3 regions of the Caballeronia sp. J97 genome follow, and region 1 is predicted to be linked to each of the others. Evidence: predicted binding sites of a transcription regulator. Region 1 holds the regulator's gene; each other region holds the start of a gene.
The links. Region 1 encodes FliA, which starts transcription of late flagellar genes. Its sites were predicted from a motif close to CTAAAGTTTNNNNNNNNNNNGCCGNTA; they were not measured.
Positions count from the first base shown of each region.

Region 2: a site for FliA is predicted at 1,232-1,258, ahead of U4Y90_RS09810 (DUF4088 family protein). Genes of this name have one in related genera too.
Region 3: a site for FliA is predicted at 1,929-1,955, ahead of motA (flagellar motor stator protein MotA). Genes of this name have one in related genera too.

Region 1 is NZ_CAJMZL010000013.1:166,692-169,953, reverse strand. It holds gene U4Y90_RS18610 (GGDEF domain-containing protein) at 131-1,225, shown strand; gene U4Y90_RS18605 (RNA polymerase sigma factor FliA) at 1,599-2,330, opposite strand; gene U4Y90_RS18600 (MinD/ParA family protein) at 2,349-3,262, opposite strand, start outside; gene flhF (flagellar biosynthesis protein FlhF) at 3,259-3,262, opposite strand, start outside.
Region 2 is NZ_CAJMZL010000005.1:31,633-34,894, reverse strand. It holds gene U4Y90_RS09825 (AraC family transcriptional regulator) at 1-10, shown strand, start outside; gene U4Y90_RS09820 (AzlC family ABC transporter permease) at 169-870, shown strand; gene U4Y90_RS09815 (AzlD domain-containing protein) at 867-1,190, shown strand; gene U4Y90_RS09810 (DUF4088 family protein) at 1,345-2,109, shown strand; partial or broken gene U4Y90_RS09805 (ATP-dependent helicase) at 2,106-3,262, opposite strand, start outside.
Region 3 is NZ_CAJMZL010000002.1:409,261-412,522, forward strand. It holds gene motB (flagellar motor protein MotB) at 1-931, opposite strand, end outside; gene motA (flagellar motor stator protein MotA) at 962-1,834, opposite strand; gene U4Y90_RS06300 (helix-turn-helix transcriptional regulator) at 2,093-2,911, shown strand; gene U4Y90_RS06305 (hypothetical protein) at 3,045-3,262, shown strand, end outside.

The DNA.
Region 1 (3,262 bases):
ACGTTGCAAAATAGCGTTCGCTCGCTTCGGTGCAACTCGATGCAATGCCCTGCCACCGATGCCAGGCGAACGGGCCGCATGACATAAGACCAAGAGACCACAGCAAGAAATCACCATCCAGGGGTTCAGTATGGAGCAGGCGCATCAACCGGCACGCCGGACCTATGCCTTTGCATGGTCCGGGCACCGGAATCCCGAACGCGAGCAGGCCACGCTGCGCGTCTGGATGGGAGCGGCGGTTCTGCTGGCCTATGGCACGTTCGCATGGTTTCATCCGTCGCACGATGTCGCGCTGCTCACGCGCGTGATTGCGCTGTACGTGTGTTACGGCGCGTTTTCGCTCCTTGTCGTCAGCCGCATGAGTGCGCCGTCCGTTGCGCGGCTCACCGTCACGACCATCGCGGACCAGTCGATTCTCGGGCTCGCGCTCGCCGCCGGCGGCGCAACCGCACTGCCGATGCTCTGGGTGATGTTCTGGTTTCTCATCGGCTCGGGATGCCGCTACGGCAAGCAAACGCTCGCGGTCTCGTGCTCGACGGCGCTCATCGTCGTCCTCGCTCTTGGAACCTGGCAGCCATGGTGGCGCGCGAATCTGCCCGCCGCGATCGGGCTCGGGCTGAGCGTGCTGGCGGCATCGGTGTATCTGAGCGTGCTCGTCGATCGTCTCGGCAGCGCGAATCGTGATCTCGCGCGCCAGGCTTCCACCGATCCGCTCACGGGCTTATCCAATCGCTACGCGCTGGAGAACATCGTCAATCGCGCGATGGCCGCGCCCGCAGCAGGCGGCGACAACGCCACCGCACTCCTGCTGATCGACCTCGACGGCTTCAAGGAAGTCAACGACACCTACGGCCACGCCGTCGGCGACATGCTCCTGCAGTCCTTCGCGCAACAACTCGCGAGGCGCATGCGCAAATCGGACACCATCGCGCGTCTGGGCGGCGACGAGTTCGTCGTGCTCGCGCATCAGGTGCGCGACCGGGCGGCGGTGCTCTTGGTGGCCGACGGCATTCACTCGGTACTGGGCGCGCTGACATCGGTGCAGGAGCGGCCGGTGTCGGTGTCGGCGAGCATCGGCGCATGCCTGCTTCCCGGCGCGACCACCACGCGTCAGGCCGACATGACCGCCGTGCTGCGCGCCGCCGACCGCGCGATGTATCGGGCGAAAAGTCTGGGGCAGGGCAAGACGGTGTTTGCGGAGCCTCGGGATTTCGAATTGCATTGATGCCGGCTTGCTCTCGCGCTCAGATTTCGACTTCAACAAAATAAGACAACGAAAGGCTTCCTCGCGCTCGTTTGCCTGTACGGTCACCGGTCGCACGTCGCCGCGCTTATGGCAACTTCTGTTCAACATGAAGAGGTGGCAAACGTGACCGAAATGGAACTCGGGGAAAACACCGCCCTTACGTGCAAGAAATATGACTCGCTCTGGGTAAAACGGGTCGGGCCCATCAACCAGATGATGAAGGTTGCGGACGGTTCACGTTGCTGAACGATTCGCTGAGCTGAGCACCGGCTGCCGCTAAAAAGCAAAGCGCGCGAGTCGGATACCGAACCCCGCGCGCTTGCCTGTCTTGAGTGAACAACGGGAGGCGTCGTCAGGCCTCGACGCTCGTCCACGCCTGCTCACGCAGCTTCGCGCGCAGACGCGCGACCGCCTGGCTGTGCAACTGGCACACGCGCGATTCGCTCACTTCCATTACCGCGCCGATCTCGCGCAGGTTCAGGCCGCGTTCGTAGTAGAGGCTCATCAGCAGCTTCTCGCGTTCGGGCAGCTTGTCGATGGCTTCGATCAGCGCGCCGCGCAGGCTATCGTCGAGCAGCGCCGAAAGCGGGTCCGAACGATCGACGCAATAGCGGTCGAGGAACGGCTCGTCGTCGGCGGAGCGATCGAAGTCTTCGTAGTAGATCAACTGGCTGCCGTGCAAGTCCTGCAGCATCGACTGATACTCGGGCAGCGGCATGTTCATGTGCTCGGCGATTTCCGTCTCGCTCGCCGAGCGGCCGAGGTTCTGCTCGACCTTGTGCACCGCCGATTCCACTTCGCGCGACGTCTTGCGCATGCTGCGCGGCAGCCAGTCGTTGGCGCGCAGCTCGTCAAGCATCGCGCCGCGAATGCGCTGGCTCGCGTAGGTCTCGAACTGCGCGCCTTGATCTTCCTTGTAGCGGCTCGCCGCATCCAGGAGGCCGATCATGCCGGCCTGAATCAGATCGTCGAGATCGACGCTCGCCGGCATCTTGGCGACGAGCTGAAGCCCCAGCCGGCGAACGAGCGGTGCATATTTCGTCAGCACGTCCGACTGTGAGAGTTTGCCTTGGGCGTTATACATCTTGGTCACCTATGTTGATCACATCGACGCCGTGCTGCTCATTGCGAAGTCGTGAAGCGCAGCCGCACGATGCGACGCCTCCCGCGCGCCCTGTACAGAGTCGCTAACCGGAATTCGCGCGTCTGCCTGTCCGACCGCCGCGCGCACATAGGGCGCGGGACGCATCGGCCAGTGCAGGAGCTCCGCCGCGATCGCGCGGTAGTCGCGCGCCGCGGCCGTGGCCGGGAACGCTTCGACTGCGCAGCGTGAGAGTTCCTTTGCCCGAGTGACGCGCGCATCCTCGGACACATACCCTGCCTGCACGAGCGACACGGCCAGATACCGGCTCGCGACCCCCGACAGGTTGTCGAACGCGACCGCCGCGTCGGCCGGGTTCTGCACGTGATTGACGAGCACGCGGAACTGGCCGATCGCATGGGCGTAGTGCAGACGCTTCATGCACGCATACGCCTCGGTGATCGCCGACGCGGCCACCCGCGTCACGATGAGAAAGTCATGCGCCTGCGCCGCGAGCGTCGACAGTGCGCCGTGGCGATCGAGTTGCGCATCGATCAGCACGATGTCCGCGGGGCCGTCGAGCAACGCGCGGCATTGACCGGCATCGTGAACGATGCGTTCGTCGCGCGGCGCTGCGATCAGCGAGAAGCCGAACGGCGTGCGCTCGACGGCATCGCCGAGCATGCGGCGGCCCGACATCACCGCGGCGAGCGCGCCCGCGCCTTCGATGCCCGCGAGGCGGCTCACCGATTCCGCGTTCCGATGCTCGTCGATGACGAGCACATCCTTGCCGTGCACGGACAGCGCCGCGCCGAGATTCACCACCGCCGACGTGCATCCGATGCCCGCCGGACCGCCTGCGACCGCCACCACGCGCGAACCGGCGCGCGTGAGGAGCCGTCGCAGACCTTCCGCCTGATCGAGCACGAACTTAT
Region 2 (3,262 bases), on a different contig from region 1:
CTGGCGCTAAGTTCTGGCCGTCCCGGAAAGCGCAAGAACGTACAAGCATTCAGACCGATGTTTTGCGTATCCTCGCTTCCATAGGAGGAAATCTTGAAAGCAATACCCGCACAACCGTCCGGCGCCGCGCTGCGCGAATTCGCCGCCGGCGCCCGCGACACCATCCCGATGATGATCGGCGCCGCACCCTTCGGCGTGATCTTCGGCACGCTCGTCACCGCAAGTCCGCTCACGCTCTGGCATGGCCAGTTGATGTCGCTCGTCGTATTCGCAGGCTCGGCGCAGTTCATCGCGGTCGGTCTGATCGCATCGCACGCGAGCTTCGCCGTCATCTGGGCGACGACGCTCGTCGTCAATCTGCGTCACGTGCTCTATTCCGCGACGCTCGCGCCTTACGTCGCGCATCTGCCGCGCCGCTGGCGCTGGGCGCTCGCGGGCATCCTCACCGACGAAGTCTTCGCCGTCGCCTACGCGCATTATCAGAAGCGCGCGCCGGGCGAGATCGGGCCGCATTACTTCTTCGGCTCGGGCGTCGCGATGTATCTGAACTGGCAGTTGTGGACGCTCCTCGGCCTGCTGTTCGGCGCGGCGTTCCCCGGCCTGAAATCGCTCGGTCTGGACTTCGCGATGGTCGCGACGTTCATCGCGATCATCGTGCCGCAGCTCGTCGCCGTGCGCTTCGTGGCGGCGGCGCTCGCCTCGGGCGTGCTGTCGTTCGCGTGGCAGGGCTGGCCGTACAAACTCGGCCTGCTCGCCGCGGTGTTCGTCGGCGTCGCTGTCGGCATGGCGCTCACGCTGATGGAAAACCGGCCGCAGTCGAAGGCACAGGGGAAGCATCGCCTGAAAAACGCCAAGGAGCGCACACAATGAACTACGTCACGCTGATCTTCGGCATGGCCGCCGTCACCTTCGTGATCCGCGCCGCCGTGTTCGTGCTGGGCGAACGCCTGCCCTTTCCGCCGATCGTGCGCGCCGCGCTCTCGTTCGTGCCGGTGACGGTGCTCACCGCGATCATCGTCCCGATGACCGTATCGCCGCACGGCGACGGCGCCGAAATCACATGGCGCAATCCGCAGCTCGTCGCGGCGATCGTCGCGATTGTCGTTTGCGCGCTCACGAAGCGGCCGCTTTTGACGATTGCGGTGTCGCTCGCGGTGTTTTTCGTCTGGCAGTTCGCCGTCCTGCGCTAAACGTTTTCCATCGATCGGCTTTCAAAAAGCATCGAAGAATCCTCAAGTTCCCGGATATCGCGCCGATATCAGAAACGAATGGACTCCGTCCCGAGAAGCGGAGCCGCCAGCATTTCCCGCCTTCGGACATCCGGAGGCGGAACCGGGAACCAACATGCGTCAAATCACCCTTTCGTTACGCGACGAGACGATTGCTTCGCTGCAGCGCGATTTCGAAGCGTTCACGCGGCTGTCGCTGAAGCTCGATCCGCAATTCGTCACGCCGTCGTTCGAGGACTTCCTGCGCGCGAAGCTGCTCGACAACAACACGCCGCTCACCGAGCAGGCGGTGCAGCGCATGCTCACGCACGGCCAGTATGCGTGGGCCAAACGCGCGCTCGACAAGGAGTTTCCGGATGTCGTCGAAATCCTGATTCGGCAGGCGGCCGAGCACGGCTTCGCGTTCGCGATCCGCGCCGACTGGACCGCCGAGGATCTCATCAAGGCGTCGCGCGAATGGGCGACGGCCATCGTCACCGAAGCGAACGGCGACGTGTCGCAGGTCGACATGCTTGCCTCCCAGATCAAATCGGCGGCGGCGGACATTCGCGAAGTCGAGGAAAAGATGCAGACGCCCGCATGGCGTCTCGCCGATTCGCTGCGCCAGCGTGTGTACGAAACGAAGATCTCGGTGGAAACGAGCGTCGGCTCGACCGCGCGCGAGAAGCTCGGCGAATTGCGCTGCCTGTTGCGCCTCGGCATCGTCTACGGCTCGATCCAGAAGCAGGAAGCGCAGCAAGTGCTGGAATATCTGCGCGCGTTGCGGCCGGAGCTTTTCATCGAAGAGCCTTACGACGGCTTCACGCGCTTCGCTGCGTGGCTGCGCAGCATCTTCTCGCCGTCGCCGCGCGCGCCGCGGACCTCACGCGCGCCGCGTTAGTCCCACATTCCCTTCAGCCGCGCCGCGATATCGATCTTCGCTTTCGCGGCCGCCGCCAGTCCCGCCGCCGTCGGCGCGGCGGGCGCGATCACCGGCGGCCACGCGGCCGCTTCGAAGCTCTGCATCAGATGCTGCGGAATGAAACGCGTGCGCTGCGCCCACACGTGCCGGTCGCCGAGATGCGTCTGGTTGTGCACATGGAATCGCTGCGGCGTGATGATGTGCAGATCCTCCTTCGCGCGCGTCATCGCGACGTATAACAGCCGCCGTTCCTCATCGATTTCCTCGTCGCTGCCCGTGCCGAGATCGGACGGAATGCAGCCGTCCACGCCGTTCAGCACGAACACGTTGCGCCATTCCTGGCCCTTTGCCGAGTGGATGGTCGAGAGAATCAGATAGTCCTCGTCGAGCATCGGCACGCCGGATTCGTCGCTCGTCGCATCGGGCGGATCGAGCGTGAGTTCCGTGAGAAAGCGCTCGCGCGTGGGATATGTGGACGCGATGCTTTCCATTTGCAGCACGTCGCCGATACGGATCGCGGCGTCCTCGTGATTGCGTTCAAGATGTGGCTCGTACCAGCGGCGGATCATTTCGAATTCGGCGGGGTTAGCCGGATTCGCGGCCGCAGAGCTTCGCCATCAGCCCGACGAAACGCGGCCAGTCCTCACTGGCTTTCGCGGGCGCCTGGAACGCGGCGATCGCGTTCGATGCGACCGTATCGGGCGCGCTCACGCAATCCAGCAAGCGTCCGGCGATGGCCGGTCCGATGCCCGGCATCAATTGCGCGACCCGAAAGCCCGCGACGCGATCGCGCGGATTTTCCGCCCAGCGCAGCACCGCGAGGACGTCCTTCACGTGGACGGAATCGAGAAACTTCAGGCCGCCGAACTTCACGAACGGAATGTTCCGGCGCGTGAGTTCGATTTCGAGCGTCGCGCTGTGATGCGCGGCGCGGAACAGCACCGCCTGCGCCTTCAGCTTCATGCCCGACTCGCGCGCTTCGAGCACTTTCTCGACGACATAGCGCGCCTGATCGGCTTCATCCGCGACGGAAACGACGCGCGGCTTTTGCGCCGATGCCTTGTCGGTCCACAGGTTCTTCGTGTATCGCTCGGACGCGAGCCCGATCACCGCGTTCGACGCCTCCAGAATC
Region 3 (3,262 bases), on a different contig from region 1:
GAATCGCCGTATCGACAGGCCGCGTTTCATCCACCGTGGTCCGTCCGCCGTCGCGGAAGAATGCCTGCTCGGCCGCCTTGTTCAAAACGAGGATACTGATCCGCCGGTTGGTCGGCTCATCGACGACTTCCTTGTTGAGCGGCAGCACGTCGGCAAGCCCGCGAACCTGTAGCACCTTGCTTTCCTTCATGCCGCCCGCGACCAGCGCACGCCTCGCGGCATTCGCCCGCTCGCTAGAAAGCTCCCAGTTCGAATAGCCCGCCTGATTGCCGGAATAAGCCACCGCATCCGTGTGCCCCGCGATCGACACGCGGTTGTCCACATCGTTCAGCGACGCGCCGATGTTGGTCAGGATCGTCGTCACATAGCTTTCGAGCCTGGAGCTGCCAGAAGCGAACATCGGCCGCTTGAGCGAATCGACGATCTCGATGCGCAAGCCTTCGCTCGTGATCGCGATGCGAATCTGATCCTTGAACGCGCGCAACGCAGGCATCTGTTCGATGAGCGCCATCAGCTTCTGCTTGAGTTGCTGCAGCTTCTGCAAGTCTTCCATCGCGACGGCCGCGCGCGCGATCGACTGCGGCACCGGTTGCGTCTGACTCTTGTTGCCTTCACCGGGGCGCGTGCTCGACAGATCCTTGCCGCCGCCCGTGATGACGCTCGTATGCGCCGAAGCGCCGCCATCGTTGCCGAACAATGCGGAGAGCGGCGTATTGAAGTACTGCTCGATGCCTTCCTTGTCGTACTTCGACGTCGAGCCGAGCAGCCACATCAACAGGAAGAACGCCATCATCGCGGTGACGAAGTCGGCGTAGGCGATCTTCCACGCGCCGCCATGATGGCCGTGGCCGTGCCCCTTCTTCTTGCGCTTCACGACGACGGTCGGCGCAAGCACGGATTGCAGCGGATCGCGTGACGGTTTTTCAGCCATGAGCGTAAGTCCTTTGCGTGTCCGATAACATCAGGAAGCCGACTTCGGCATCTTGGTCGCGCGCACCGCGTCGTCGAGTTCCTTGAAGCTCGGACGATCGGCGGTGAAGAGCACCTTGCGGCCGAACTCGACGGCCACGGTCGGCGCATAGCCGTTCATCGATGCGAGCAGCACGGACTTCACGCACTGAAACGGCTTCGCTTCGGCGGTGCCCTTCGCGTTGAGCAGATCCGCGAGCGGTCCGATGAAGCCATACGCGAGCAGAATGCCGAGGAACGTGCCGACGAGCGCACCGGCGATCATCTCGCCGAGCACCGCGGGCGCGGCGCCGACCGAGCCCATCGTGTGCACGACGCCCATCACCGCCGCGACGATGCCGAAGGCAGGCAGACCGTCCGCCATCTTCTGGATCGCATTCGCGGCGACCGAGCTTTCGGCGTGATGCGTTTCGAGTTCTTCGTCCATCAGGTCCTGCATTTCGAGCGCATTGACATTGCCCGCCGACATCATCCGCAGATAGTCGACGATGAAATCGAGCAGATGATGATCGGCCATCACGTGTTCGTACTTCTGAAAGAGCGGGCTGGACTCGGGCGCGTCGACATCGGCTTCGAGGGCCATCATGCCTTCCTTGCGCGCTTTCTGAAGCAGTTCGTAGAGCAGGGCGATCAGCGAGAGATATTTCTCTTTCGTGTAGCCGCCGCCTTTGAAGGCCTTCGGGATGGATTGCAACGTCTTCTTGAGCGTCGGCGTCGGATTCGATACGACGAACGCGCCGATCGCTGCGCCGAAAATGCACAGCAGCTCGAACGGTTGCACGAGCGCGGCAAGATGACCGCCGACGCCGACGAAGCTTCCGATCACCGAGCCGATGACCACCACCCAACCGATGATGACAAACATGTTTTCTCCGCAAATGTCCGGGCGCCGCGGGCCGTGCGTGCTCGGGATCGAGGCGCGCACGGCTCGCGACGCATTGTTCGCTTGTTGTGGGGCTTATCGGCTCGGAAGTGCCGGAGATTTAGGGTGGCGCGCGCAAGTTTTTCTGCGCAAAGGTTTGCGGGGTAAATCTTACGTTCGTTCGCTGCAGGCTCGAGGGTGTCGGCCGATTACGTCGCGGGTAATGGATCGCGTGCACATGTTTCGTCTAACATCGCTCGCATGAACTCGACCCTCGCACACCCTGTCGTTCAATCGGGCGTCGGCACGCTGTTGCGCGAATGGCGCCAGCGACGACGCATGAGTCAACTCGATCTCGCGGGCGTCGCCGATGTCTCGACGCGTCATCTGAGCTTCGTCGAATCGGGCCGCTCGCTGCCGAGCCGGGAGATGTTGATGCGGCTTTCCGAGCAACTCGATGTGCCGCTGCGCGAGCGCAACACGCTGCTCGTGGCGGCCGGTTATGCGCCGCTGTATCGGGAGCGCGCCCTCGGCGATCCGCAGCTCGACGCGGCGCGGCGCGCTGTCGATCTGGTGCTGAAGGGCCACGAGCCGTATCCCGCGCTCGCGGTCGATCGTCACTGGACGATGGTCGCGGCCAATGCTGCGCTTGCGCCGCTCGTCGCGTCGGCACGGGCGGAACTGCTGGCGCCGCCGGTCAACGTGCTGCGCCTGTCGATGCATCCGCAAGGTCTCGCCGATGCGATCGACAACTGGCACGAATGGCGCGCGCATCTGCTCGCGCGCTTGCGCCGGCAGATCGACGTGTCGGGCGATGCCACGCTCGTCGCGCTCCTTGCGGAACTCGAAGCGTATCCGCCGCCCGCGCATGCGCGGCACGAATCGTGCGTCGAGACAGATCCGGTCGTCGTGCCCTTGCGCATGCGTACGCGGCATGGCGTTCTGTCGTTCTTCAGCACGACGACGGTGTTCGGCACGCCAGTCGATATCACCTTGTCGGAGCTTGCGATCGAAGCCTTCTTTCCCGCCGACGATGCCACCGCGGCCATTCTTCGCGAACTCGCCGCACCGGGACGTTGAGCTTGCGTCGCTGCGCGCGTGCTTACAGAATTGACCCTGGTCCGAATGTGCGGATCAATGAGAAGGCAGGCTGCGTGGCGAGCGGTACGCGGCTTGCGTCACAGCTTTTGTCCAACCAACGCGGAAGACGGCGATGATTCAAACATTCGAGCAAGTGATCGGCGGGCAAAAGATGCAGTTCTGCGCGAGCATCGCGGAAGGCGGCGGCCCGGCGCGCGTCATCATCAGTCGCGCGGATTCGGCGGAGTCGCTCGTGATCGTCGAGGCCAATGGCATCATCGGCGCGATCAAGGCGGAAGTGGAAGCGCCCGCTACGCTCGTCGCCGATGCCGTGCGCAAGGCGCAGCAGGA